4 regions of the Sinorhizobium terangae genome follow, and region 3 is predicted to be linked to each of the others. Evidence: riboswitches for the same ligand, from Rfam matches in the RefSeq annotation. Region 3 holds a riboswitch; each other region holds the start of a gene.
The links. A riboswitch is a leader RNA that binds a small molecule or an ion and turns the genes downstream of it on or off. The one in region 3 is predicted to bind cobalamin.
Positions count from the first base shown of each region.

Region 1: another riboswitch for cobalamin. It lies ahead of bluB (5,6-dimethylbenzimidazole synthase); the one in region 3 lies ahead of QA637_RS11450 (CbtB domain-containing protein).
Region 2: another riboswitch for cobalamin. It lies ahead of QA637_RS02425 (aromatic ring-hydroxylating oxygenase subunit alpha); the one in region 3 lies ahead of QA637_RS11450 (CbtB domain-containing protein).
Region 4: another riboswitch for cobalamin. It lies ahead of QA637_RS08830 (DUF1636 family protein); the one in region 3 lies ahead of QA637_RS11450 (CbtB domain-containing protein).

Region 1 covers NZ_CP121659.1:1,645,463-1,652,568, forward strand. Annotated here, with positions in the region: gene QA637_RS07780 (NADP-dependent malic enzyme) at 1-1,143, shown strand, start outside; gene QA637_RS07785 (helix-turn-helix transcriptional regulator) at 1,315-2,052, shown strand; gene QA637_RS07790 (acyl-homoserine-lactone synthase) at 2,206-2,850, shown strand; gene QA637_RS07795 (DUF2865 domain-containing protein) at 3,037-4,164, shown strand; gene bluB (5,6-dimethylbenzimidazole synthase) at 4,221-4,919, opposite strand; cobalamin riboswitch at 4,964-5,176, opposite strand; gene QA637_RS07805 (SDR family oxidoreductase) at 5,259-6,080, opposite strand; gene QA637_RS07810 (phytanoyl-CoA dioxygenase family protein) at 6,153-7,106, opposite strand, start outside.
Region 2 covers NZ_CP121659.1:517,821-524,926, forward strand. Annotated here, with positions in the region: gene QA637_RS02410 (FAD-binding oxidoreductase) at 1-1,351, opposite strand, end outside; gene QA637_RS02415 (L-threonylcarbamoyladenylate synthase) at 1,381-2,355, opposite strand; gene QA637_RS02420 (DUF6656 family protein) at 2,560-3,159, opposite strand; cobalamin riboswitch at 3,471-3,671, shown strand; gene QA637_RS02425 (aromatic ring-hydroxylating oxygenase subunit alpha) at 3,780-5,024, shown strand; gene QA637_RS02430 (FAD-binding oxidoreductase) at 5,021-6,115, shown strand; gene QA637_RS02435 (glycoside hydrolase family 25 protein) at 6,128-7,106, opposite strand, start outside.
Region 3 covers NZ_CP121659.1:2,397,626-2,404,731, reverse strand. Annotated here, with positions in the region: gene QA637_RS11470 (DUF1194 domain-containing protein) at 1-142, opposite strand, end outside; gene QA637_RS11465 (glucoamylase family protein) at 493-1,806, shown strand; gene QA637_RS11460 (IucA/IucC family C-terminal-domain containing protein) at 1,823-2,674, shown strand; gene QA637_RS11455 (CbtA family protein) at 2,926-3,714, opposite strand; gene QA637_RS11450 (CbtB domain-containing protein) at 4,032-4,208, opposite strand; cobalamin riboswitch at 4,252-4,518, opposite strand; gene QA637_RS11445 (TetR/AcrR family transcriptional regulator) at 4,517-5,209, opposite strand; gene QA637_RS11440 (anthrone oxygenase family protein) at 5,329-5,805, shown strand; partial or broken gene QA637_RS11435 (crotonase/enoyl-CoA hydratase family protein) at 5,818-6,608, opposite strand; gene QA637_RS11430 (TetR/AcrR family transcriptional regulator) at 6,689-7,106, shown strand, end outside.
Region 4 covers NZ_CP121659.1:1,867,372-1,874,477, reverse strand. Annotated here, with positions in the region: gene QA637_RS08850 (hypothetical protein) at 110-385, opposite strand; gene QA637_RS08845 (hypothetical protein) at 423-722, opposite strand; gene QA637_RS08840 (hypothetical protein) at 789-1,079, opposite strand; gene QA637_RS08835 (SLC13 family permease) at 1,397-3,175, shown strand; cobalamin riboswitch at 3,499-3,711, shown strand; gene QA637_RS08830 (DUF1636 family protein) at 3,820-4,230, shown strand; gene QA637_RS08825 (ABC transporter ATP-binding protein) at 4,250-5,149, shown strand; gene QA637_RS08820 (ABC transporter substrate-binding protein) at 5,146-6,096, shown strand; gene QA637_RS08815 (FecCD family ABC transporter permease) at 6,399-7,106, shown strand, end outside.

The DNA.
Region 1 (7,106 bases), 750 kb from region 3:
CTCATCCCCTCGCCGTTCGACCAGCGGCTGATCCTGCGCATCGCCCCGGCCGTCGCGAAGGCAGCGGCCGAAAGCGGCGTCGCGAGCCGCCCCATTCAGGATTTCGACGCCTATCTCGACAAATTGAACCGCTTCGTCTTCCGCTCCGGCTTCATCATGAAGCCGGTCTTCGCGGCCGCCAAAAACGCCGCGAAGAACCGGGTCATCTTTGCCGAAGGCGAAGACGAACGGGTGCTGCGCGCCGCGCAGGTGCTGCTCGAGGAAGGCACCGCCAATCCCATCCTCATCGGCCGCCCGCAGATTATCGAGACGCGTCTGCGGCGCTACGGCCTGCGGATCCGCCCGGATGTCGATTTCGAGGTCGTCAATCCTGAAGGCGACCCGCGCTACCGCGACTACGTCGACGACTATTTCGCACTCGTCGGCCGACGCGGTGTCATCCCTGAAGCGGCCCGCACGATCGTGCGCACGAACACGACGGTGATCGGCGCCCTTGCGGTCAAGCGCGGCGAAGCGGATTCGCTGATCTGCGGCGTGGAAGGTCGCTACAGCAGACACCTACGCGATGTTTCGCAGATCATCGGCAAGCGGACGGGCGTTCGCGATTTCTCGGCGCTGAGCCTGCTCATCTCGCAGCGCGGCGCAACCTTCTTCACCGATACCTACGTGAGTTACAATCCGAGCGCCGAGGAGATTGCGCAGACGACCGTGATGGCGGCCGGAGAAATCCGCCGCTTTGGTATCACCCCGCGTGCGGCACTCGTGTCGCATTCGAATTTCGGTTCGCGCGACTCCGAAAGCGCATCGAAAATGCGTGCGGCCCTGCAGCTCGTGCGTGAACTGGCGCCCGACCTCGAAGTCGACGGCGAGATGCACGGCGACTCGGCGATCTCCGAGATCCTGCGCCAGCGTGTGATGCCGGACAGCGCGCTCAACGGCGAGGCCAACCTGCTCGTGTTCCCCAATCTGGATGCCGCCAACATCACGCTCGGTGTGGTCAAGACCATGACGGACAGCCTGCATGTCGGGCCTATCCTCCTGGGTTCCGCCCTGCCCGCGCATATTCTTTCGCCGTCGGTCACATCACGCGGCGTCGTCAACATGGCTGCTCTTGCGGTCGTCGAGGCAAGCCATCCGGTGTAACGGAAAGGCACACGTCGGGCCGCTGACCCGGGCGGCCCTGACGTTTACCCCGATCGAAATTCAACCATGAATTTAGAAAGGGCAATAGTTTGCAGCGTTTACGAAATATTGCACTAGACAAAGCATGCCCCCATTACCATGCTTATCTAGGGGCAAGATTCGGTGTTGGGCATGACGGATCAACAGGCTGTCCTCGATCTATTGGACATTGTGGAGTACGGGGGCTGCGCCGAACCCGAGCAATTCTTCGCGTTGATGCGCCGCACTTTCAAGATCGCGCATCTGCTATACTTGGAAGCGGAGCCCCTTGCCGACGGACTAAAGGTATGCCGTCTGCACCACACGTTCGGCGCCTATGCCGCGGAAATCTATCGAACGAGAGCCCTCTACCGCATTGATCCTATCCTGCGGCTTGCGCTTGGTGGCGTGAGACCTGTCGAATGGACGACCGCCCGCAGACGATTCCCCGAGTGCGAACCGCTCTTCCATGCAGCGGAGGAAATCGGGCTTTCGACAGAGGGCGTTGCGCTGCCGCTGCCGTCACCTGCCGGGCGCATGGCGCTTCTCGCCATCAACGCCAACATGTCGCCTGCGGAATGGTCGATCTATCGGCGCTGCCATTTGCGTGACTTCCAGCTGGCCGCCAACCTCTTCCACGCATCGATGTTGGAACATGCGGCCACGGCAGGGGCGATCGATGAGCGCGACATGCGACTGACGGGCCGCGAAACCGAGGTGCTGACCTGGTCGGCGGCCGGCAAGAGCTATTGGGAAATCGCCACGATCCTCGGCATATCCGAGCGTACCGTCCGCTTTTTCATGACCAATGCGCGCCGCAAATTGAATGTCGTCTCCAATACGCAAGCCGTGGCGCAGGCAGTTCGCCACGCCCTGATCCCCACTATCTGACGGGTTCAAATTAACCATTGCGGTAGCCTCTGGACAAAAGCCCCGCAAATTTAGTGGGAAAAAATCTCCTTTTGAACTGTCACTACCGACAGTTACATGTGTCGGTTCAGCCTGACAGCATCTGCCCATCGCGCAAAAACGATGGAGCGAAAGATGATCAGGATTGTGAACGGTAACGCTCGCGGACAGCACCCGCGGGCCATCGACGAAATGTTCCGGCTGCGCAAGCGCGTGTTCCATGACTTCCTGAAATGGGACGTGAAGACGGACGGCGAGTGGGAAATCGACCATTACGACAAGGCGAACCCCCTTTATGTAATGTCGTACGCACCGGATACCGGAAAGCTACGCGGATCGCTGCGGCTGCTGCCGACGCTTGGGCCGAACATGCTGGACGATACGTTTCCGATTCTGCTCGGCGACAATCCCGAGATCCGTAGCGCTTCCGTGTGGGAATCGAGCCGCTTCTGCATCGATCCGGATATCTCGCAGGATCGCTCGTCGAACCAGGTAACGGTCGCCGCTGCGGAACTCATGTGTGGCGTGGGCGAACTGGGCCTTGCCTCCGGCGTCAGCCATATCGTCACGGTCACCGACGTCTTCCTCGAAAGAATGTTCCGTCGGATGGGTTGCCCCGGCGAGCGCATTGCCGATCCTCACCGGATCGGCTCCGTCTTCGCCGTGGCAGTCGCGTGGGAAGTGACGCGAGAACTACTTGAAACGATGAAGCATGTCGCCGCAATCGAGGGCACCGTGCTCGAACGCCCGATGTCGCTCGAAACAGCACGGGCCGCCTGATCCTTCTCGCCGGGCCGCCGTCGCGGCCCGGTCTATTCTCTCTTGCTGCGGTGCCCTGTTAACGCAAACTCTCCCTGGACGTTGCGCTGTTACGTCAACGCCTTATGATATGGATAAACAGGAGTTGGCGGTCGCGAAAGTCCTTGAAGAACGGATCGCGCACCAAGGCAGAAGAGACGAGAGCCAGTGCCCCGGATCGTCATATCCCGGAACTTCAAATCCGTGGCGGTGGCCCTGCTCCAGCTGCTGTTGGCGGGCGCTGACGGTGCGTCGGCCTCGACTGTTTGCGAACGCCTGAATGCACGGCTCACTGATCTCTCCACGGCCGTCAACCCAACCGCTAACCTGCGCGATTTCACGGGTGCCGTTTCCCGCCAGAACATCGAGCTCCGCCGGGCGAAGAACGAGCGACGCCGGATGGAGTGCGGCACCGGCAGTGTCGTCGTCATCGGTGGTGACAATGATGAGGCATGCGCGGCGCTGGATGAGACCATCGCCCGCATGGAGGACAACCTTCAACGGCTCAAGGCGCACCGCCACTCGTTGATATCTGGCGACACGGGCGACACGCGCCGGCGCATTCTCGCGGCGCTGGAACTGAACGGCTGCCATGACGAGGCCAATGCCCACGATCCAGTCGAGGAGCAGGACGAGTTCGCGAGTGCTGCGGTCGATGATGCCGAGCTCCCCCGCAATATCCTCAGGGATCTTTCGCCGGACAGCGAAGATTATCCGCTGCTGGGTGACGACAGCGAGACACAGGATTTTCCCCTGCTGCACGAGGAGCCCATGGGCAGCCTCAGGACAATGTGCGTCCGCACCTGCGACGGGGCCTTTTTCCCGATCTCGTCAAATGCAACGCCCGCGGACTTTGCCCGTGACGCCGAGCTGTGTCAGGCACGCTGCCCCGGTGCGCAGACGGAACTCTACTACCACGTTCTCGCTACGGAAGAGAGCGACCAGATGGTCTCGGCCTTGACCGGAAGGCCTTATACCGAGCTGCCGACGGCCTTTGCCTACCGGACGCGCGGCGTCGGTGCGCCAGGAGTTTGCGGCTGCCGAATCCCGGCTAGTGCGGCGACAGAAAATGGCAGGAAGGCGACGACCGGCAGCGAGCCGTCGGTCATCACGATCAATGGCGACCTGAAGCCGGCCGCGGGATCGGTACAAGCAAAGCCGGTGCGGGAAAGGCCCTACGACCCGGCGAACAGCAAGGTCCGTGTCGTGGGCCCGGCATTCCTGCCGCAAGAAAAAAGCGCGATCGACCTCAAGCACCCGCTCGGTCCGGGTTACCAGCCGGTCCAGGGCAACTGAGCCCATCTGCCGCATGCTGTCAAAGCAGTGGAGATACTGAGCTTATCGTATTGAATTCAGATGCTGTTTGCCTGTGGGACGCCCCACGCTTCCTCGAAGACAAGGTCCTCGAGCGGCAGGCGCTGACGCCATCCCTTCACGGCGAGTTCCGGCTGCTGATAGAGCTGATCGACAAACCCAAGGCAGAGCCAGGCGACGATTTCGATGTGCTCGGGAATACCGAGGATCGACTTGATCTCCTGCTCGTGGAAAATGCTGACCCAGCCGACGCCGACACCTTCCGCGCGTGCGGCGAGCCAGAGGTTCTGGACCGCGCAGACGGTCGAATAGACATCCATCTGCGGATTGTGCGTCCGTCCCAGCACGACCGCGCCACCGCGCGTGCGATCGCAGGTGACGCAAATGCTGAGCGGTGCCTTGCGAATGCCTTCAAGTTTCAGCGATCGGTATTGTGCCTGTCTCTCGCCGGAAAACATCAGCGCCGCTTCCTCGTTGGCGCGCTCGAACGCCTCCCAGACCTTCGCTCGCGTCACCTTTTGACGAACGAGCACGAAGTTCCAAGGCTGCATGAAGCCGACCGATGGCGCGCTATGGGCGGCACCAAGCAGACGGGTAATGAGTTCGTCCGGCAGCGGATCGGGAAGGAATTCATCACGCACATCGCGGCGTGTTTCAATGGCGCGGTAGACGGCGTCTCGCTCGTCCGGCGAAAAGGCTCCAGCCGCCGTCAGGCAGCCGCTCGGGTCAGGCCGCATCGTTCGATCCCCAACAATGCACAACCTCCCGCCGTCCGCGCGGGGCCGGTCTATCTCGCCAGGCCGGTCTTCTGACTCTGGTTCATCCAGCCGCGCCGCCTTCCCAAATCACTTGAGGATTCAGTGGCAATGTCCTGAACAAAATTCAGAACTTGTATTCGCGCGACCGTCCCCATCACAGCGTTGGGCACGTACCGGATTTGCACCGGCTTCCCGATTCTCCCGCCGTGGCGGGCACCTGACGGCCGCATATGGGCACAGCCGACGGCGAAAGGCAAGACGAGCCAAGCGGCTCGCCTCACCCAAAGCCTCCGCGCGGCATGGAGAACCGGCGCCGCGTCAAAGCGGCGCCGCCGGATGCGGGGAGCCATCGTAGGCGCCCCAGATTGATTGGTCGAAGCAGATCACCGAACCCGTCATCAAACCGGATTCCGCCGAGGAAAGATAGGCGCAGGCGCGCGCCACCTCGGCCGGATCGACAAGGCGGCCGAAAGGTTGGTTGGCTGCGGCCTTCTCCAGCCAGTCCGCAGGTGCATCGTGATATTCGCGTTGGATGCGATCCTCCCCCTCCGATGCCATCCAGCCGATATTGAGGCCGTTGACGCGGATACGGTTGCGCAAAAGCGCGTAGGCCGTGTTCTTCGTCAGCGTCTCCAGGGCGCCTTTCGAGGCGCAATAGGCGGCAATGAAGGGCTGGCCCGCCTTGGCCGACATCGAGCCAATGTTGACGATCGTGCCCTCGATCTTCTCGCGCCGCATTACCTTCACCGTCTCCTGCATGAGGAAGAAGGGCGCGCGCACGTTGACCGCGAACATGCGGTCGAAGAGTTCCGGCGTGGTGTCGAGGATCGTGCCACGGTCGGTGATGGCAGCGGCATTGACCAATGCGTCCACCCGGCCGAATTCCCTGTCGCAAGCCGCAACAACCTTGCGGGCGTCGTCGACCCGCTCGAGATCGGCGGCCACGTAAATCACCTTGGTGCCGGTCGCCTTGCCAATCTCGGCTGCTCTTGCCTCGCCTTTGGCAGCGTTGCGCCCGCAGATGATGATGCCGGTTGCGCCCCGTTCGGCAAAGAGCGCCGCGATCGTTGCACCGAGCCCCTGTGTGCCGCCTGTCACGATAGCGACCTTGCCATCAAGGCGGCCATAGTCCGTGCTCATGTAACTCCTCCTCTATTTCGCTTCCAAGCTCCCGCACTCCTTAGCGTCGGGAGTATCGCCCCGTCGCATTTCTCAGCTTCTCTTTTTCTCCGCCTGCGCGGCCAGTGCCTCCACGAAGGATTTGGTTTCCCAATCGGCCGCCAGCGCTTCATGCATCAGCTGTGCCTGCGTTTTCGGTGCCAGGCCGCCCAGCGGCGGGTCGCGATCGAGATTGGTCGGGAACGAGTAGCCTTCGGCGCAAGAAGCGATCGCATTGGCAATCTCGCCGGCCGAGAGCCTTCCGTCCGCTGCAAGAGCCTTCAGGGCCGGATAGAGCATGGCGCACATCCGCTCGCGATCGACCGTTTCCATCGCCCGTCCGAAGGCGGAGGAGACCTGGAGGAGATTTGCCACGCGCTTGATGTCTGCCGACCGGTTGGTGCCCGCCGCATGGAAGAGCGCCGGGTTGAAGAACACCGCATCGCCCTTCTCAAGCGGAAGCTGGACGTGGTTCTCGTCGAAATATGCTTTGAACTCCGGCCTTTTCAGCGCGAGATAGCCGGGCAAATAGCTCTGGCTGTAAGGCAGGAACAAGGTCGGCCCGCTTTCGACCGGCATGTCGCAATGGGCAACGGCGCCCTGCAGCGTCAGAACTGGCGAAAGCTTGTGCACATGTGCCGGATATTGCTCGATGACCGCCGACGTCTGGAAACCGAGATGATAGTCCCGATGCGCCGACTGTGCCGCGCCGCCCGGATTGACGCGGTTGACCTGCGCCGTCATCTGGTAGTTCGGCCCGAGCCAGGCCTCGCTGACGAGCGCGATGACCGCGTTGCCGTAGTAGGCCGCGAAATTTTCGGGAGAGCGCAGGCAATGCTTCTCCAGCGAATTCCAGATGCGGTCGTTGGCACCGGGCTTGGCGAAGTGGTCGCCGCCGCCACTGTTCGTGCGGTGTTGCTCCTCGATGATCTCGTCGAAAACACGGCTTGCTTCGTCGATAATGCTTGTGTCGGTGAAGGCGCGCTTGAACACCGCAACGCCCGGCCC
Region 2 (7,106 bases), 1.9 Mb from region 3:
TCTCGATTTCCGGGCGGATTTCCGCGAGCTCATCGCGCTTCAATTGACCGATGCCGTGCTCGGCCGAGATCGATCCGCGATACTTCAGCACGATGCCGTGGACGATGGCGTTCATCTCGCGCCAGCGGTCAAGGAAGACCTGTTTGTCGGCGCCGACCGGCTGCGAAATATTGTAATGGATGTTGCCGTCGCCCATGTGGCCGAAGGCGCAAATACGGGCGCCGGGTATCGCTTTCATGACGGCGGTGTCGGCCTCGGCCATGAAGGCGGGGATGTTCGATACGGGCACTGATACATCGTGCTTGATCGAGCCGCCTTCCGGCTTCTGTGCCGGCGACATGCTTTCGCGCATGTGCCACAGCGCCTTGCGCTGCGTCTCGCTCGTCGCGATGATCGCATTTTCGACGAGACCATTGCTGACGCCCGTCTCGAGCACACCCTCTATCATGCGCTCGGCGCTCTCCGCGGAATCCGAGGTCGAAATATCGATCAGCGCGTACCAGGGATGGACTGTCGGCATCGGATCGCGCACGCCCGGAATATGCCGGGAGGTGAACTCTATGCCGATCCTCGGCATGAGTTCGAAGCCCGTCAACGCCGGTCCGCAGAGGGTCGAAGCACGATCGAAGAGGGCAAGCGCATCCTCGACGCTCCTAAGGCCCGCGAATGCCACCTGATGGCCAAGCGGCTTCGGGAACAGCTTCAGTACCGCACCGGTGATGACGCCAAGCGTTCCTTCCGCGCCGATGAACAGGTCTCGAAGGTCGTAGCCCGTGTTGTCCTTCTTCAATCGGCGTAATCCGTCCCAGATTTCGCCGGTCGGCAGCACGACCTCCAGCCCCAGGCAGAGCTGGCGCATATTGCCGTAGGCGAGCACGGCCGTGCCGCCGGCATTGGTCGAGAGATTGCCGCCGATCCGGGCGGAGCCTTCGGAGCCGAGCGACAGCGGGAAGAGGCGTCCGGCATCGTCCGCCGCCTTCTGGACATCGGCAAGGATACAGCCGGCATCGGCCACGATGACATTGCCGACGGGATCGACGTCGCGGATGCGGTTCAGCCGCTCGAGCGAAAGAACCATGTCGGCTTTTCCTTCGCGCGGGATCTGGCCGGCCACATGTCCGGTATTGCCGCCCTGCGGGACAATCGCGGTACGGGTCTGGCTTGCCAGGCGCATGATGCGCGAGACCTCCTCGACGGAGCCTGGCCTGAGCACGAGCGGCGTGGTGCCGTGATGGAGCCCGCGTGATTCGACGAGATAAGGCGCGGTCTCCGCCGGACTGCTGAGCGCGTGGCCGCTGCCGACGATGTCGATGAAAGAGGCGATCAGTTCGGGAGAAAGTATGGTCGTCATGATCGCTCCTTCGTTTTTCGGCGAATTGTTCAGCCCCTGGGCGCCGCTGCCCGCTGCAGGCGGTCGATGATTGCCTCTCCGAGGCCTTCTTCCGGCACGCGGCCGAAGGCGATCGTTCGAGCACCGCTCGCATCCGCCTGCTTCATGTAGTCGAAAAGGTTGGCGGCCGCCTCGCGAAGATTGCCGCCGGGGCTCAAGTCCAGCACGATCGTCGCTTCGCCCTCGCCGGGAAGCGGCCTGCCGCCGAAGCGGATCAACGCCTCTCCCGCCCGGACATCCTCGGCATTCAATCTTACGGTCGCTCCCGGAGCGTAATGTGACGCAAGCATGCCGGGCGCCTCGATCGTCGCGCCGGCGCTGTCCGGCCGCACGACCTCGCACCCTGTGAGCTTCTCGATCTCGCCGGCGTCCAACCCGCCGGGTCTCAGGAGCCGCAGTGTGCCGCCTTCAACCTTGATGATTGTGGACTCAAGCCCGATTCCAGCCGGGCCGGCATCGAGGATGAGCTTCAGCTTGGAACCGAGGTCGGCCTGAACATGGGCTGCGCTGGTGGGGCTGATCTTGCCGGAGGTGTTGGCACTCGGCGCCGCAAGCGGGCGTCCGAAGCGAGCGATCACCTGCCGTGAAAAGCCAGCAGGCATGCGGATGCCGAGCGTATTGAGCCCGGCGGAAGCGAGCGCGTGGACGGTGCTCTCCGGCCGTTGCGGCAGGATAAGGGTTAGAGGACCCGGCCAGAAGGCGTCCGCAAGCTGGCGCGAAATCGGGTCGAACGTCACATGCGCCTCGGCCATCGCCATATCCGAGACGTGGCAGATCAATGGATTGAAACGGGGCCGGCCCTTCATCTCGTAAATGCGGCTGATCGCTTCGGGGTTTGTCGCGTCCGCCGCAAGCCCATAGACCGTCTCCGTCGGGATCGCGACCGGCTCGCCCTCGGAAAGAACGACGCAGGCGTGCTCGATCGCCCGGGCCGGTTCTGTGCGTGTATCGATGATTTCGGCCATGACGGTTCCGTTTGCCTTTCCGTCGCCTCCTTTAACGGACGTGCCGGAAAAACAGAACGATTTTCTTCGCCAAGGCACGTCACCCAAAAGTGCGCAGCGGTTTTGGGATGACGACATGTATGAAAACAAGAAGCGCACGTCGCCCAAAAATGTGCAGCGGTTTTGGGACAGCGACATGCATAAGAGCAATGCCGACCGTGTCGGTCAAAGGCTGCGAATGATCTTGCGCAGTGCGTCGTCCCGTGCGCCCAGCATCAGGACGTTCTTCAGTGCTATCTTCGGATCCTGCGTTCGGAAGATCAATCCGTTGCCCCGCACATTGCGGTTGATGACCATCTGCCCTTCGTCACCGCCGGGCTCGATGGCGACGGCGAAGTACATGCGCGAATAACCCCTCTGTATCCGATCGAAAAAATGCGTCTCGTCACCGAGATCGGAGAAGAAGTTCGCGAAATAGAAGGCCCAGGTGACGTCGTGCGAACGCTCGAGGTGCGTTTTCGCGGCGGTCACATGGCAGTAGCCGAGATGCGGACTGTTCGGCAGGGTGCGGTGAAAGACCATCTTCGGGAATTGGATCGAAGAATGGAAAGCGTTGATCCGCTTGTGGGTAGTCTCCCCGGCCGCCGAAAGCTTCCGCCCGGTTTGCTCCGCAACCTCCTCATGCGTCAGGTAACGCCGCTGCTCGGCCATCCAGTGCCGTCGGCGGTCGATCCGTCCGGTCCGCAGGAACTCCGCGTGGGGTGTGGCCTTTGGTGCGGGGATCACGGCTCTCGTGCCGGTATCATAATATCTCAGTCTAGCCATCCGCGCCGGCGCCATCCTTGTCCGCGAAGCGAGTTGATCTCCCCGAATGCTAGTCCTTCAGGGTTAACAGATGATTTTTCAACACATTTTGTCGATGGTATCCGCTTCGAAGGTGTGTCGTAAAATGGCCAGTCAAATTCGTGCCCGGGATGACGCTGCCGAAAAAATCATCAGTTGCTTACATTTTCCGCTATCACATTGTTTATAATAAATAATATCAATCCCCAAATTTAGGATCGATGAGCGGATATCGTGTCGTCTTTCCGGGAGCCGATGTCGTCAATCGGCAAATGAAAAGATGCTGGGCGCGCTTAGATATGGACACTCAAGGTGCCGCTCCAGGGAGGGCGGAGAATTGGGAAGCCGGTCAGATCCCGGCGCTGCCCCCGCAACGGTGGTGGAGCGAAAGCCACGGCAAAAGGCCACTGGACGGTGTGTCCGGGAAGGCGCCGGGCGGGTCCCTTTAGGGGCCACTCCAGAGCCCGGAAACCAGCCTTGGGACGAAAAATCGACCGTAACTGGTTGCGGCGGGCAGCCGGATCGGAGCCTTTGACGCGCCGGCATCATTGTCGGCGTTGGTTCCTGTCCTGCCTCTGCGAACTGATGAACGAGGACAGGACATGGACATTCAGAACGATATGCTGCGCCGGCTCATAAACCGTCGTGAGGGCTATAGCCTCGACCGGGCCTTCTACACCGACCCGGAATATTACCGGCAGGACCTCGAGCACATCTGGTACAAGGACTGGCTCTTCATCGGTCACGACTGTGAAATTCCGAAAGCCGGCAACTACTTTACCGTTCAGGTCGGCGACTATCCGATCGTCATCGTCCGCGACCGGCAGGGAACGATCCGGGCGCTTCACAATTCCTGCCGCCACCGCGGCTCGCGCGTGTGCACGCAGCACAAGGGTTCATCGGCCAAGCTCGTCTGTCCCTATCACCAGTGGACCTACGAATTGGACGGCAAGCTGCTTTTCGCGCGGCAGATGCCCGAAGGGTTCGATCCGGCTCAGCACAGCCTGAAGCCGGTCCATTGCGAAACGGTTGGCGGCTATATCTTCATCAGCCTCGCCGACGAGCCGATGGATTTCCAGCCGTTCCGGGAGACGGTTGCCGGCTATCTCGCGCCGCATAGACTCGGGGAGACCAAGGTCGCCTATGAGAGCACGATCGTCGAGAAGGGCAATTGGAAGCTTGTCTGGGAGAACAACCGCGAGTGCTATCATTGCGCCGCCAACCATCCGGAGCTTTGCCGTACCTACCCGGAGGCCCCGACGGTGACGGGCGTCCAGGGTGCCATGAACGACCCGGAGATCGGCGCCCATTGGGAAAGGTGCGAGGCGGCAGGCCTTCCGAGCAGCTTCAGGATTGCACCAACCGGCCAATTCCGGATGACGCGGATGCCGCTGATCAACGGGGCGGAGAGCTACACCATGTCCGGACAAGCGGCCGTTCGCAAACCGCTTTCGACCGGCGTCAACGAGCGCGGGATCGGCACGCTCTTGCTCTTCCACTACCCGACGACCTGGAACCATGTGCTCGGCGATCACGCGATCACCTTCCGCGTGCTGCCGCTTGGACCGGAACTGACGCAGGTCACCACCAAATGGCTTGTCAGCAAGGACGCCGTCGAGGGCGTCGATTACACCATCGAGGACCTTACCCACGTTTGGACCGAGACCAACGACCAGGATCGCCAGATCGTCGAGGAAAACGCCTTCGGCATCCGCTCGCCGGCCTATGAGCCCGGCCCCTATTCGGCCGAGCACGAGGGCGGCGTCATGCAGTTCGTCGAATGGTACTGCAATTTCATGCAGAACCGCCTGCAAGGCGACGTCGCTCCTCTTTCGCGGGTGGCATGACCATGGAAATGGGCTCTTCCTTCCGCCATTTCGATGAGCTTCATCCGTGGATCGATCGGCAGCATCTGCTCGAATGCATATCGGCCGTGGTCGAGACTGCGGACGTGATGACCTTCACCTTCCGCTCGGACAAGCCGGCCTGGTTCCGCTACCTGCCGGGGCAGTTCGTCACGCTGGAACTGCCCGTCGGCGAGGAACCGGTGATGCGCACCTACACGCTGTCATCCTCTCCGTCCCGCCCGCTCTCGGTTGCCGTCACCGTCAAGGCGCAGCCGGACAGCACCGGCACGCGCTGGATGTTCGACAATCTGAAGCCGGGCACGAGGCTGAAGGCGCTCGGGCCGCTCGGCGATTTCAGCTTCGTTCGCCATCCGGGGGATAAATACCTGTTTATCTCGGCCGGCTCGGGTGTCACGCCGATGATGTCGATGACGCGCTGGATGGCGGACTGCGCGCCGGACACGGACATCACCTTCATTTCCTGCGCGCGTAGGCCGGAGGACCTCCTGTTTCGTTCCGAGCTGGAGGTTCTCGCCCGCCAGATGCGGCGGTTCAATCTTGGTTTTCTCGTCGAAGGCCATGAGGCGCGCCATGGCTGGCATGGGCTACGCGGTCGCATAGATGCGACAAAATTGCCTCTGCTCGCGCCGGACTTCCTGGAGAGGACGGTGTTTTGCTGCGGGCCTGAGCCCTTCATGCGCGGCGTCAGGGAGATGCTGAAGGGTGCTGGCTTCGATATGGCGCGCTATCACGAGGAGAGCTTCCAGCCAGCCGCCGCACCCGCGGCAGAGGAGCTTGCGGTGCGCGCCGGGGCGGGGGTTTCGGCGGAGGCGGCTCGGGTGACCTTTACCATGAGCGGCAAGGACGTGACGGTGGTGCCTGGCCAGACGATCCTGCAGGCCGCCCGCGCCAACGGCGTCCGGATCGGTGCGGCCTGCGAGGGCGGCATCTGCGGCACATGTCGCGTGATGAAGGTCGCCGGCGATGTCGAGATGAACCACAATGGCGGCATTCTCGATGACGAGATCGAAGAGGGCTACATCCTTGCCTGCTGCTCTCGGCCGATTGGTGACGTCCAGATCGAGGCGTGACGGGCGGGTCTGTCAGCGCCGCTCGGTCTGATCGGGCAGGTGCACTTCGGCAGCTCTGACCGCGATCGAGCCGGTAACGGTCCTGTCGACGCCGCTGCCCGACTTGCTCTCGGCCGTCGCGCGGCTGACGAGCAAGGCAGGCCGCTCGAGGGAAGCTACCGCCCTGGCGCTGGCCGTCGGCGCTGTCCCGCGCGTCGCCGCCGCGACCACGGTCAACACCGGCGGTTTCTCGGGCAGAAGGGCGCCTTGCGGCCAGACGGCCCTCAGCGCGGACGCCGGCATCGCCGCGACATTCACGTCGATGTCGTCAAGCGTGCCGGGCACACGGTAGGGGCAGCGCCGCTTGCCGCAATTGTGCGACGAGGAGAATTGCCAGAGGGCATAGCCGTCCCAGTTCCCCATCGGAAAAACCTTGCGGATGTCCGGCTTGTAGCGGGCGTACCAGAGCGGAAGACGCGACAGCAGCCGGTGCTTGTAGCGGTTGGCGGCGATGTATTTCGCGGTGATGTGATTGGTGTAAAGGATCGGATAGCGGCCGGTGCGGGCCTTGATATGCCCGGCGAAGATGGCCGCGTCTTCCAGCGACATGTATTTTTCCGGGTCGATCCCCTCTATGTCGAGGACCATCACCTCGTCGTCGCGCGGATTGGCGTAGTCGAGGAAATGATTGGCCTGATCGACAGGATTGCCGGGCCGGGCCAAATGATAGGCGCCCCAGAGCAGGCCGTACGCGCGCGCGATCATTCGGCGCGTCTGGTAGAGCTCGCGGCTGACGGCGTACTTCCGCCACATCGTCTTGCAATGGGCGACCGTGTCGCCGCCATGGTCTCCGGTGCAGGAGAAGCTCTCGGGCAGGCCGTCGGAGGCTTTGGCGATGAACCCGGCGATGCGCTTGTCCTTCAGCAGCGCTTCCCAGTCGATGCTGTTCATCTCATAGGCATCGACGATGATGGCGTTCTGCCGCTGCTTCCAGGGTTCGAGATCACGCGCG
Region 3 (7,106 bases):
GCTGGACCCGTGCCTCCTCCATGTCCATCGATCCGGACATGTCGACGGCCAGCACCAGTTCCACATCGACATCCGCCTGCATGGCGGCCGAATGGATCGGACTCCCACTGAGGGCCAGGATCAATGCCAACGTGCTCAACATCGCATCAACCGTTTCTGCGCGTGGTCACTTCGGGGGCTGGATGCGGAAATACGAGGCGGTTTGCCCGCACCCTGCACTTCAAAAATCGATCACATCTGTGAGTTTGGATTGCATCACACCAAAATCAAGGCATTGGGAAGAATGTAGCACAGGATTGGCGTTGCGCGACAATTGCGAACGATCGTCTCTACAATATTCGGTGATCACCGATACCCTCCTTGCCCGATTTTACCCTTGAAAGAAATCTAGCGCCGGGCGAAAGGATGCCGCTCTCACAGCGTTAGACATCGCTGACGCAGACGGCACGAGCGCTGCGCCTCTCGCGAAAAAGTGCGTCAGACGGGACCGGGATGCTTCAATCCACCTCTAATAGGGACATTGTGGGGATCGATCGCCTGCAGCGCGCCGCGTTTGGCTATTTTCGCCGGTATTCCGATGCCGGGACAGGTCTCGTCGCGGACACATCGCGCGAGGGATCGCCGTCGAGCATCGCCGCCACAGGCTTCGGGCTGGCCTGCTATCCGGTCGCTGTCGAGCGTGGTTGGATCAGCCGTGGAGATGCTGCGCGTCGTGTGCTGACGGTTTTGCGTTTTCTCGCGACGGGCAGACAGGCAAGCGACGCACGCGCCACCGGCTACCGTGGCCTCTACTATCATTTTCTCGACATGCGCACCGGCGAGCGCACCTGGAACTGTGAGCTTTCGACCATCGACAGCGCTCTGCTCTTTGCCGGCGTGCTGACGGCGACTGCCTATTTCTCCGAGCGCAGGCGGGACGAGATCGAAATCCGCAGCCTTTCCGAACGGCTCTTCGAGCGGGCGGACTGGGCATGGGCGCTCAATCGCGGCGACACGCTGGCGATGGGCTGGCGGCCGCCCGGCCGGTTTCTCAGGTATCGCTGGCGCGGATACAGCGAGGCGCTGTTGCTATATGTGCTGGCGCTGGCCGCGCCGCGCCACGCAATTGCACCCGGGAGCTACGATGCCTTCACCGCGGCCCATGAATGGCTCCCGATCGGCGACACGCGGCATCTTCACGCGGGTGCGCTTTTCATCCACCTCTTTCCCCACGCCTGGATCGATTTTCGCGAGATTCGCGATGCGGGGATGCGCAAGACGGCGAGCGACTATTTCGAGAACACCCGTCGGGCGATCGTGCTTCAGCGCACGCATGCAGAGGAAAATCCAGGCGGCTTTGCCGGCTATAGCCGCGATCTCTGGGGCTTCAGCGCCTGCCATGCGCCGAAAGGGCGGTTACGGCTTCGTGACGGGCGCTGGCAAAGGATGCTCGGCTATGCGGCGCGCGGCGCGCCCTTCGGCGTCGACGACGGGACGCTGGTGCCTTGGGCACCGCTCGCCTGCCTGCCCTTCGAGCCGGAGGCCAGCCTTGAAAGCCTCGGCCATCTTCTCACCCGTTATCCGGCGCTGCTCACTGACGACCGCCTTCCAGGTGGCTTCAATCCGAGCCTGCCGGGTGAGGGCGCAGAGGGGTGGATCGATGACAGGATCGTCGGGCTTGACCAGGGCCTTTCGGTCATGATGATCGAGAACTGGAGAAGCGGATTGCTCTGGGATATCACACGCAGCATTCCTGCCTTTGGCCGAGGACTGCGCCGGGCCGGTTTCGAGGGTGGCTGGCTGTTGGCGGATGGTCCACAAGTCTAAGCGCGACGGAGATGGAATGGAGAATGCGCGGAAGCTGAAGATGGGAGACGCCGCAGGCGAAGGAGAGGCGAGGGCCGCCGTCGCTTGGCTCGACGCCGCGTTTCCCGAGGTTGCCTGCTCGCTAACCCCGGACGAGGACATGCAAGTTCCGTCGGCATTCTGGGCCGAGGGATCGGCCGGCGTCGAGACCTGTCTTTCCTATCAGGAGCGCTTCGGCGCGGGCATGGACAACAAGGTGCGGGCGGCGCATCTTATCGCCTTTTATAGCCATCAACTCAGCCTCGCCGCCGCCGCCATCTATCTCTACAGCGGCCGTATTCCAGACGTCACAGGGTTACGCTTCGAGCACTACGCGCCTCCGCTCAAGGCGGGCGCCGTCGACGCGCGACGGTTTCATTTCTGCATGCAACTCAGCGAAGTCTCCGCCAGCGACCCCGGGGATCCCGAAAGGCTTTTTCACAATCGCTTTGTCGCTCATCTGAGGCCGGTCATCGCACTCTTGAAGCGGCGCTGCGGCCTGTCGCTGCGGGCGCAGTGGCGGCTTGCTGCCGACAGTCTGGCAGGTGCCTTTCTCGAAGTCGGACGACGGTGCGGAACCGAGGAGGAGGCGATCGCGCAGGCGCTGGCGATCGTCAAGCGCGCCGGGTCTCCGCTCCACTCCGAGGCGCTTTGCTACGAGAGGATCAAAGCCACAGGGGAGGGCGGGAAAGAACTTTCGCGGACCTACAGGATGCGCGGCGGGTGCTGCCTCTATTATCGCACCGACGGCGGCAGCTATTGCGACAGCTGCGTGTTGCTTGAGCCGGAGGCCCGTCGCGAACGGCTGCGGGCGCATTTGCTTGAGACTGCTCGCGATCGAACGGGGTGAGTCGGCCCCTCATCCGCCTGCCGGCACCTTCTCCCCGTTTTGACGGGCGAGAAGGACGCGCGTGGCGCCGCCCTCGTGCCTCTCCCCGCGTGCGACCGTGGGCGGCAAGGTGGGTGCGGCGGCGTCTTTTCTAACTCAAGACGTTGCCGCAAGTGGAGACGGATCTATGGTCGTCTCCTCTTCCGCGAGCGGGGAGAGGGCTAGTCCTCGGGTTAAACCCGAGGAGAGGGGCAGCAACGATCAGAATGTGATTAATGCGCCTTGACGAACCGGTCGTTGATGAAGCCGGAAACCACCCCTAGCACGAGCCAGAAGGCAAGCGTGGTCGCGAGCGCGGCGACGGCGAACTCGGCGCCGAGGACGGCGGGTACGTTGCTGGAGATGTCGAGCGGCTGCGGTGCGCCGTAGACCTGCGGTGCGGCAATGAGCACGAGACCCGCGATCTTGGCGACCAGTTCAGGGCGCAGCGCCAGCAGGTAGAGGCCAACCGCCGAAAACAGCACCGTCGCGGCCCACCAGACCTGCCGGTCGCCGAGTTCGGCCGCGGGGAAGCCCGGTAGTTCGGGCGGAAGGCCGATCGCCGGCAGCAGGTGGACGGCAAGCCATCCGAAAGCGCCCCAGGCCGCCCCGTTCGCGAGCGTGATCGGAGAGCCGATCACAAGGCTGACGCCGGCAAGCAGCAGAGAAAATCCGGCGCCCGTCACGAGATTGGCGAGAAGCGTGCCGGAGAAACGGCTCAGGCCGAACATGATGCCGCCTTCCTCGTGATCGCCCTCATGCTCATGCGCATAGGCCGGCGTGACCGGCGAGAGCGCGGAAGCAAGCGCGCCCAGCGGCGAAGTGCTGTTCAGCGACGAATGCTGGTCGTGGCCCGCGGCTGCAGGCTCCTGCGTTGCCGGCTGATCCGCTGCCGGCGCTTCGCCCTCGTATTCTTCGGCGTGCAGGATCAGCGGCACGACGCGCATTTCCTGTGCGGCGGTCATGAAGACGCCGGCAATCAGCCCGGCCACGATCGCGGCCAGAAGTGTCTTGACGATCATTGTCGATATTCCTCAATCCGGCACGTGGCTACTCCGAAGCGCGAACGCCGCACAAACGCCACAGCTGGCGCCATTTCCGGTTTCCATGGATGCAAAACGCCGACGAAGCACGCCGGAGCGCATGCCCAACGGCAAATGCGCTCGCGTGCTATACGCCGGAGAAGCGATCCGCTCTTGTTCGAGATGGAACGCCTGCTGCACGTTTCCTTAAATCGTAGCCGATTTAAGGATAAAAACATGCAGCAATTCAAAGTGCTACAGCGTCCTTTGCGCGTCCGAAAAGACGCGCGGCGCTGTAGTGCGTTCCATGGCATCGATCAGTGGCAGGGGAAGCCGTAGGAATGGCGGGTGTCGTGCGCCGTATCGTGCAGAACGGCCGAATTCGCGAGGCCTGCACCGAAGACGAGGAAGGCGCCGATCAACAGGGCGGAGATGCCCGCGACCAGACGATCGTTAAGGGAGAGCGAAATGCTCGAAGCTGTAGACGTAGCCATGACAACCTCCGTGATGGCGTTGGGACCTTTCCCGGGTTGGGCACTGTGCCCGCATCGCTTGGCAGGTTTCCTGGCTCACGGCGTCAGGTGGTTTGCACCAAGGATTTGCCTCGCCTTCCCAGGATCGAACCGCCCTCTCGCGGTCTTTCCCAGTGGCTTCTTCCGGATCGCTCCGGAATGGCAAATTCACGCCGTTCTACAGTCGCGGGGTCGGCCGTGATTAAGATGCCCAGGTTGGGTCCATCCGTCACGTTCCCGTTTACTCCCGGAACGCGTTCGCTTTCCGAGAACCAATCGATCCCCGATGATTAGGATCGGTCGCGGGCGATGTCAATTGAACTTGCGGCTTCTCCCGTTGCATCCGCGACAAATTCACGAAGGATCATGTGCTTATAGGCCGCGACGATGCGGTCGCCCTGGGGATTGTCGACCGAGACTGCGAGCCGCATCGTGCATTCACCAAGATGCATGATGAGGAAGGCGGCATCTTCGATTCTTTTGCGTGGCGTTTCCGGCTGAACCCTTGCCCAGGTTTCGGCAAGCAAGCGTCCATTTGCCCGGCTTTCGGCGAGTTCGATTTCGCGCAGGGTCTTGTCCGCCTGCATCGCCGACCAGATGTCGCGCATCACCGGCTCGGCGAGAAACATATCGTAGTAGGTGTCGAAGAGCACCGAAAAGGCGCTGCGCAATTCGGCGAGCGTGGTGATTTTGGCGAACTCGTTCGCGATACAGTCCCGGCTGGCGGCATTGTAGCGTTCGGCAAGGGTGCTCACGATCGCCGCCTTGTCGGGAAAATACTGGTAGAGTGAGCCGATGGAGATGCCGGCCATCTCCGCGACCTCGCTCATGCGCATGGCGTCGCTGCCTTTTTTCTCGATCAGCCTGGTGGCGCAGGAGAGGATATGCTCGACGCGCTCGCGGCTGCGCTTCTGGCTCGGCGTGCGGCGAAGGCCTGGTTGCTCTTCCGTTGGCCCCACGCCCGGAGTTTGCTCTTCAATCATGAGTATCGCTCACATTCTAGCTTGACTGGCAAAATACGAGGATTTATCACATTTGCAAATGTGAGGACTGCTCACATCTGCGATGTTCCGGCTGCAGCCGATACCTGGAGTGTTGTGCAATGCTTGCCCTGATTCCCGCTTTGGCTTTCGCCGCCGTCATCGGTTCCGGCCTGATGGCCGGTCTGTTCTTCATCTTCTCGGTCTGCATCATGCAGGCCCTGTCGCGGTTGCCGCCCGAGCAAGGGATTGCCGCGATGAACGCCATCAACGATGTGATCCAGAATCCGCTCTTTCTCACGACTTTCATGGGAACGGCACTTCTCGGGCTGATTCTCGTCGGCGCTGCCTTCTTTACTGGAGGGCAGGGTAGCTGGCTGCTTGCGGCCGGCGGCCTTGTCTATGTCGTCGGAACGTTGCTGGTGACGATCGTCTTCAATGTGCCGTTGAACGATGCGCTTGCGGCAGCCTCAGGGGAGGCCGCTCAAGAGATCTGGCAGAAGCGGTACCTGACGGATTGGGTCTGGTGGAACCACGTCCGGACATTCGCCTCGATCGGAGCGCTGGCACTGTTCGTGCTAGGCTTCGCGCGGAGCTAGCTCTCCAAGGAGTCAGCGTCCGGTGTAATGCGCCTCTCGCCGTTCTTTCCAGGCTAGCAGCCCCTCGGTGAGATCATGGCTCGGCACCATGCGCCCGAATTGTTCGCTCTCGTTCAGCAGGCCTTCGCCGATCGTCATGTTGAGGCCGCGCGTGACCGCGGTGATGATCGCCGCCACCGCAAGGGGCGAGTGTCGTGTGATGCGGAGAGCCAAGGCTCGGGCGGAAGCGATGAGGTCTTCGTGCGGCACGATCTTGTTGACAAGTCCCAGTTCGAGCGCCTGGCTCGCGGAAAATTCGTCTCCGGTGAGAAGCAGTTCGAGCGCGCGCTTGCGGCCGGCGAGGCGCGGCAGGCGCTGGGTACCGCGAAGGTTGGGGGCATGGCAAGCTTGATCTCCGGCTTGGCAAAGCGTGCGCGCTCGCTGGCGATCGCGAGATGGACGGCTTCGGTGATCTCGCAGCCGGCGCCATAGGCAAGGCCGTTGACGGCCGCAATGACGGGCTTCGGCAAGCCTTCCAGCCGGGCGGTGAGCCTTTGTCCGCGCCGCACGAAATCGCGAACGGCTGCATTTACGCCCTGCGCCACGCTGCGGGAAAACTCGTGGATATCGCCGCCGGCTGAAAAGGCGCTCTCTCCGGCGCCAGTGAGGATGACCGCCTGGACGGTGTCGTCGACTTCGATCAGGTCGAGGAGGGAAAGGAGCCGGTCTACTAATTCGTAGTTCAAGGCGTTCAGTTTATCCGGCCGGTTGAGGGTGAGCAGCGCGACGCCGTCGGTGACGTCGAAAAGCACTGTATCGGACATGGCGATCTCCCGTGGCGTTGACGGAAGCAGGCTAGGCGAGCGATAAACAGATGTATATTCACTAGTCGGTATACATGACCATGACAGCCTCTTCCTCCACCCGCGACCGTATTGTTTCCGCCGCAGCCAAGCTTTTCTATGCGGAGGGCATCCGCGCCGTCAGCGTCGAGGCGCTGGCGGAAGCAGCCGGCGTGACGAAGCGCACGCTCTATTATCATTTCGACAGCAAGGACGATCTGATTGCTGCCTATCTCGACGGCCGCGATCAGCCGAACCTCACGCTCTTCCAGAAATGGTTTGCCGAGACCGAGGGCGATGTGGCGACAAAGGTGGAGGGTATCTTTCGCAACCTCGCCCGCGCCGCCCGACACCCGAAATGGAAGGGCTGCGGCTTCCTGCGCACCTCCGCCGAACTGGCGAATATGCCGGGGCATCCCGCGATGCGCATCGGGGCAGCGCATAAGAAGAAATTCGAGAACTGGCTACGCCAGAGCCTCG
Region 4 (7,106 bases), 530 kb from region 3:
CAACGCGTTTTAAATGTGCAGGGTTCCGTGCCGCGTCCTTGGACTACCCATGCCCCAGCCGCCGGCCGCCGAACAGCACGTGATGTCCGGCGACATTGCTTTTGCCATCCTAGCGGCGAGAGTGCCTCGTGATAAAGTCATAATCTATGTGGCGGCGGATCAGCTTCAGCGAGCGGTCCGGTTGGATCACATAGGTTTCCCGGGCCAGTCCGCCTTGAGTGAAGAACTGGTGCGGCACGATGCTGCCGACCGGCGCCTTGGTGAGTTTCGTGCGTGGCTGGCCGCCATAGGTGATGCTGCCGGGGATCGGCTCCAGCTCCGGCGCGGTGGTGGTGCAGGCCGCAAGAAGGAGCGCGGCTGCGCAGGCGATCGAGCCAAGTTTCATCGTGGCGCCCCTCGGTAATGCCTTGGCGTACCGGACATCAACGGTCCATGTCGCCGAAGATATCGTAGTCGATGCGACGGCCGACAAGCCGCAGCGAGCGGTCGGGTTCGATCACATAGGTCTCGTAGACCTTGTGGCCGAAACTATCGAAGAACTGATGCGGCACGATGCTGCCGACCGGCGCCTTGGTCAGCCTCGTGCGCGGTTGGCCGCCATAGGTGATGCTGCCGGGGATGGGCTCGAGATAGCGTCCGTAGCCGACCGACGGCGGCCGAGCGGTAGTCGAGCAGGCGCACAGCAGAAGGGCGGCAAAAAGGGTGGGCAAGGCATCTTTCATGGCGATACTCTCATTCCATTTGTGAGAAACGGCGCGGAGAAACCGTGCGCGGTTTCCTTATCCCACTTACCGGTCGGTCATAAGATCATAGTCGATACGGCGGCTTATAAGCCGCAGAGAGCGGTCGGGCTCGATAACGTAAGTTTCGGAGACCTGGCGGCCGAAACTGTCGCGGAACCGGTGCGGCACGATGCTGCCGACGGGCGCCTTGGTCAGCCTCGTGCGGGGCTGGCCGCCATAGGTGATGCTGCCCGGAATGGGTTCGAGATTGCGCGAGTAGCCAACTGAGGGCGGGGCGGTGGAAGCACAGGCGGCGAGCAGGAGACCCGCGCAAATGGCGGGCAGGGCGGTCTTCATGGCTGCGTTTTCCTTGGCTCCGGCGATTGCGCCCCCTCCGTTGCGCGAAGGCCCGTTGGTACACGCTAAACTGGCTGCGACATCATATTCCTTCTTCAACAACGGTCAAAGGAACCAACGAGTTTCGGTTGAGTTTCTGGTAATCCACAGCGCTGCGACATGAATCTGTCGGTATTTCAGTTGCATTCGATAGACGCTTTGGACGATGTAGTGGATCAGACTCGCCGCTGCGTGTTTTTATTCCTTCAGTCGATTTCGGTTTGGGGGGAAATGCAGTAGAGGCTTTCGTACGATCCGCGTTGCTTCAGGTACAGCTCATGACCGCCGAACAGTCGCTTTCGTTTCTCGTAATCGGCGCCATGATGGCCTTTTTCATCTGGGACCGTTTCCGCTACGACCTCATTGCCTGTTCGGCGCTGATGCTCTCGGTCGCGGTCGGCATCGTTCCCTTCGACCGCGCCTTTACAGGCTTCAGCGATGATATCGTCATCATCGTCGGCAGCGCGCTGATCGTCAGCGCCGGTGTTGCCCGCTCCGGCGTGGTCGATGCGGCGATACAGCGCTTCCTGCCGGACCTGACCTCGGTAAGGGCGCAGCTTGCGCTTCTTGTCGTGACCGTCACGATGCTTTCCGCCTTCATCAAGAATATCGGCGCGCTGGCGATCATGATCCCGGTCGCTTTCCAGTTCGCCCGGCGGTCGGGCGTCCAGCCCTCGGTCTTCCTGATGCCGATGGCCTTCGGTTCGCTGATCGGCGGGCTGATGACCCAGGTCGGCACCTCGCCCAATGTGGTCGTGTCGAGGATGCGGCAGGACCTGACCGGCGAGAGCTTCAGCATGTTCGACTTTACCCCGGTCGGCGCCTCGCTGGCCGTGGTCGGCGCGGTGTTCCTGCTTTTCGCCTATCGCCTGGTGCCGGAGCGCAAAAGCCAGCAGGTTTCCGTCAACCAGGCGATCGAGATCACCGACTATACCTCTGAAGCGGTCGTAGCGAACGGTTCGCCGATGATCGGCAAGCCGCTCGGCAACCTCGTCAAACTCGGCGACGGCGGTGCGGTCGTCCTCGCCATCTTCCGCCGCGGCACGCATCTGGCGCCGCTGCCGGACGCCATCATCGAGGCCGACGATATCCTGCTGCTCGAAGGCGGGCCGGCGGCGCTCGACCGTATCGTCTCCCAGGCGAAGCTCAAGATTTCCGGCGACAGGTCGCCCACGGCCAACAACGGCAAGACGCCGGCCGACATCGAGGCGATCGAGGCGGTGATCGCCAGCGGCTCTCCGCTCATCGGCATGTCTGCGCAGCGGCTTGCGCTCTTCAACAATCACAACATCAACCTGCTTGCCGTCAGCCGCCAGGGCGAGCGGCTGAAGCAGCGACTCGGCAGCATCCGGCTGCGGGCCGGCGACATTGTCGTGCTGCAGGGGACACGGCGCGACCTGCCGCCGTTCCTGCAGGAATTCGGCTGCCTGCCGCTCGCCCAGCGGGAAATCCTGCTCGGTACCATCCGACGCGCGACGGTGCCGCTGCTCGTTCTCGCAGCCGCCATGGGGGCAACGGCGATCGGAGTCGTGCCTGTGCCGGTCGCCTTCTTCGCGGCGGCGCTCGCCATGGTGATCTTCCGCGTCATCCCGCTGCGCGACGTCTACCGTGCGGTCGACGGGCCGATCCTCGTCATGCTGGCGGCGCTGATCCCGGTCAGCGACACGTTGCGCACCACCGGTGGGTCGGACCTTATCGCCGGCTGGCTGAGCGGCATCGCTGCCGGCCTGCCGCCCGCGGGCGCACTTGCGCTCATCCTCATCGCCGCAATGGCGGTCACGCCCTTCCTCAACAATGCCGCCACGGTGCTCGTCATGGCACCGATCGCCGCGAGTTTTGCCGCGGCGCTCGGCTACAAGCCGGATGCCTTTCTGATGGCGGTGGCGATCGGCGCAGGCTCAGATTTCCTCACCCCGATCGGCCACCAGTGCAACACGCTGGTCATGGGGCCGGGCGGCTACCGCTTCAGCGACTACCCGCGCCTCGGTCTGCCGCTTTCGATCGTCATTGTGCTCGTCGCCGTGCCGATGCTGATGTGGGTCTGGCCGCTGCGCTGAGCGCATTGACGATACCGGGACCGCGCCGGGTCCTTCAGACAGTTCCTTATGTACCAGTTGGCGATCTCGCCACCTGCGCCTCGTTTCCCACCTGACTGCAAAATGCTCTAGCGCTGGGAATGCTCTGGTGCGTCGGCTGTCCTCTGCGAAGGCGTGCGTTGCTCGGTTCACAGTCAATGACAACGGCAAATTAACGCCCATGGCGAATTTTCTGTCTTGTGCGATGTTATGTTATTAAGTAACAGAACGGCTAGCCTCAACGGGATACCACCCATGATATGTCCTTTCGCCATCCATCCCCGGTTGCCTCGCGCCGCGATTCGTGCCACCAAGGCGGCGATGGTGCTGCTTTCCTGACCCGGAAGCGGCTGAAAAGGGAACACGGTGAGGACGACCCAGGAGGGGCCGAAACCGTGGCTGCCCCCGCAACTGTGAGCGGAAAGCGCATTCACACCATGTCACTGGCGAAAAGCCGGGAAGACGTGGATGCGCGGCGACCCGCGAGCCAGGAGACCTGCCATCGAACCGATCAACCACAACGGACGGGGTGTTCCGATGGAAAAGAACTGGCTTCTGCTTGGCGGGCAACCGTCTCCTTGCATCTTCGCCATTTTCTCTCCGGCCCAGCCCGGCGGAGACAAGCCATGGCGAATTCAGACTTCCGACAGCACAAGATAACTCTCTGCACCGATTGCCGCTTCCCCGGGGGCCCATGCCGTCCCGGCACCGAGCTGCTCGCTCAGTTGAACCACAGCGTTTCCGCGCTTGGCCGGCCGCTCGACCGGGATTTTTCGATCGCCGGCACAGTTGCGATGGCGGCCTGCACGCGGCCTTGCACCATCGCCTTCCAGGCGACCGCCAGGGCGACCTATCTCTTCGGCGACATCTCGCCGGAGGAAGACATCGACGATCTTGTCAGCTTCGCCGCCGCCTATGCCGAAGGCCAGGCGTTTGACCCCTTTCCGCGTCCCGCCTTGAGCCTGACGGGCAAGGGCCTTGCGCGCATTCCGGCGGCAGTCCTCGTTTCCGAGGAGACGGCGGGGTGGCTGCAGTGAGTGCGGGGAGGGCATTTTCATGAGCGATGAATTCAGTAGTTTGCAGCGAAAAGCGGGCGAAGAATCGCTTCATGCTTTTCTTCAGACCGGCGCGGGCGCCAGCCTCAGCGTCGAAAAACTGGAGTGGGGGCCGCGCCCCGGCCTTCGGCTTGTCCGCGATATCGGCTTTTCGATCGCGCCTGGCAGCCGACTCGCGATTATCGGCCCGAACGGCGCCGGCAAGACCTCGCTCTTGCGCTGCCTCTACCGCGCGGTTGAACCGACTGCCGGCCGTATCGGGATCGACGGCGTGAACCTCTGGGCGATGAGTGCGCGCGAGGCGGCAAGAACGATTGCCGTTGTCTTGCAGGAAATGCCGGGCGATTTCCCTTTCAGCGTCCGTGACGTCGTGATGATGGGGCGGATCCCGCGCCGGGAGGGGATCAGCGGCTGGAGCGATCGCGACCGTGAGCGGGTGGCGCAAGCGCTCGAGCATCTCGACCTTACCCATCTCGCGCCCCGCCAATTCGCCACGCTTTCGGGCGGCGAGAAGCAGCGGGTGCTCATTGCCCGGGCGCTTGCCCAGGAACCGAAGATCATCATCCTCGACGAGCCGACCAACCACCTCGACATCCGCCATCAGCTCGAAATTCTCGACCTGTTGCAGACGCTGAAGCTGACAATCGTTACGACGCTGCACGACATCAATCTCGCGGCCGAATTCGCGACCGATGTCGCGATCCTGACAGAGGGGCGGCTTGCCGCCTTCGGCCCGCCGGAGACCGTATTGAAGCCCGCGGCGCTTTCGGCCGCCTTCGGCGTCCATGCCACCGCGCATGGCGATGCCGCGGGCCATGTTTCCCGCTTTTCCTTCGCGCTCTCGCAGCCCGACGCAATGCCCGTCGCGCGATCTTCCCGTTCCACAGGAGCCATCCGATGAACAAACTTCTTTTCGCCGCCGGCGTGCTTGTCCTCGCCGCCGTGCCTGCGCTCGCTCATCCCGTCACCGTCAAGAGCTGCAACCGCGAGGTCGCTTTCGACGCGGCGCCGCAGCGTGCGGTCTCCAACGACGTCAATCTCACGGAGATGATGCTGGCCTTGAAGCTGCAGGATCGCATGGTCGGTTACACCGGCGTTTCCGGCTGGAAGACGCTGGACGAGCGTCTGCGCGAGGGTATCAGGGAGCTGCCGGAGCTTGCGGAAAAATATCCGACGAAGGAGGTGCTGCTGAACGCCGACGCCGATTTTTACTTCGCCGGCTGGAACTACGGCATGAAGGTTGGCGGCGACGTGACACCGGAGACGCTCGCGCCCTTTGGCATCAAGGTCTACGAACTCACAGAAAGCTGCGTCCACATCATGGCGAAGGGCAAGCCGACGATGGAGGACATGTTTGTCGACCTCCTGAACCTCGGCCGCATCTTCGGCGTCGAGGACAGGGCGGAAGCGCTGGTTGCCGGCTATCGCGGCGAGCTCGCCGAGATCACGGCCAGGATCAAGGGCGCCGAGCGGCGGCCGGCGCGTGTCTTCGTCTACGATTCCGGCGAGGAAAAGCCCTTCACCTCCGGGCGTTACGGCATCCCGACCGCGATGATCGAGGCAGCCGGCGGCGTCAACATCATGGACGACGTCGAGAAGAGCTGGACGGAGATCTCCTGGGAGCCGGTGATCGACCGCAATCCGGAAGTGGTTGTCATCGTCAACTACGGCGAGGTGACCGCGGAGCAGAAGATCGCCTTCATGAAAAACAATCGGGCCTTCAAGAACGTGGACGCGGTGAAAAACGACCGCTTCGTCGTGCTCGACTATGTCGAGGCGACGCCGGGCCCTCGCAATATCGAGGCGATCCGTCGGCTGGCGGAGAGTTTTCATGCCGAGGCGATGTGAGGGGCCGTGGCGTGTGCAAAAACCAGCCTCAATCGCTGGACGGTTCTCGGCGGCGCGATCTCACTCAGCCAGGGCCCCAGCTTGGCTCATTTCTGCGCTCGTCACAGGAACCTAGCAGCGCCGCGTCGGTGGCGCGGGGAAGATCCTGGCAGCTCATTGAGCGCGCACCGTTATTTACGGAGAGCGACAGACGATGCAATCGCATGAAGAAGGGCTGGCAACCCTATGATTCTCAACGATGATGCCGCATCTGGCTGCATCATCCTCTCCACTCCGAGATACCCGTAAAAGCTCCAACCGACGTGAAAACCGCACTCTTCATCCTCGCGGCGCTGCTTCTGCTCTGCCTGACCGTCACCGCCGGCGTTTCGCTTGGTTCGGCGCCGATCCCGGTCGAGACCGTCTGGTCGATTATTGCTTCCAAGATCGTGCCGGGCAGCGTCGAGGTGCTATGGTCGACCGGCCGCGAAAGCATCGTCTGGGATGTGCGTCTGCCGCGGGTGGCGCTCGCCGGGCTCGTTGGCGCCGGGCTTGCCGTCACCGGCGCAGTACTGCAATCGGTGACGCGTAATCCGCTTGCCGACCCGCATCTGCTCGGAGTTTCGGCCGGCGGGGCGCTCGGCGCGATCGTCGCGCTGCTCCACACCGGCCTTATCCTCGGCCTCGCGACGGTCCCATTGTTCGCCTTCGGCGGCGCGCTCGGCGCCACGGCACTGGTGGCGCTCGTCACCCGCGTACTCGGCACCGGTGCCGATCGCCTCGTGCTTTCCGGGGTCGCGGTCGCCTTCACGCTCACGGCGGCCGGCAATCTCCTGATTTTTCTCGGCGATCCGCGTGCCGTTCACACCGTCATCTTTTGGATGCTCGGCGGTCTCGGCCTCGCGCAGTGGCCGCATCTCGTCTATCCGGCGCTGGCGCTCGCCGTCTGCCTTGGCTGGCTCACCATCCGGGCGCGCGAGATCAACGCGCTTGCCATGGGCGACGAGACGGCGATGACGCTCGGCATTCCG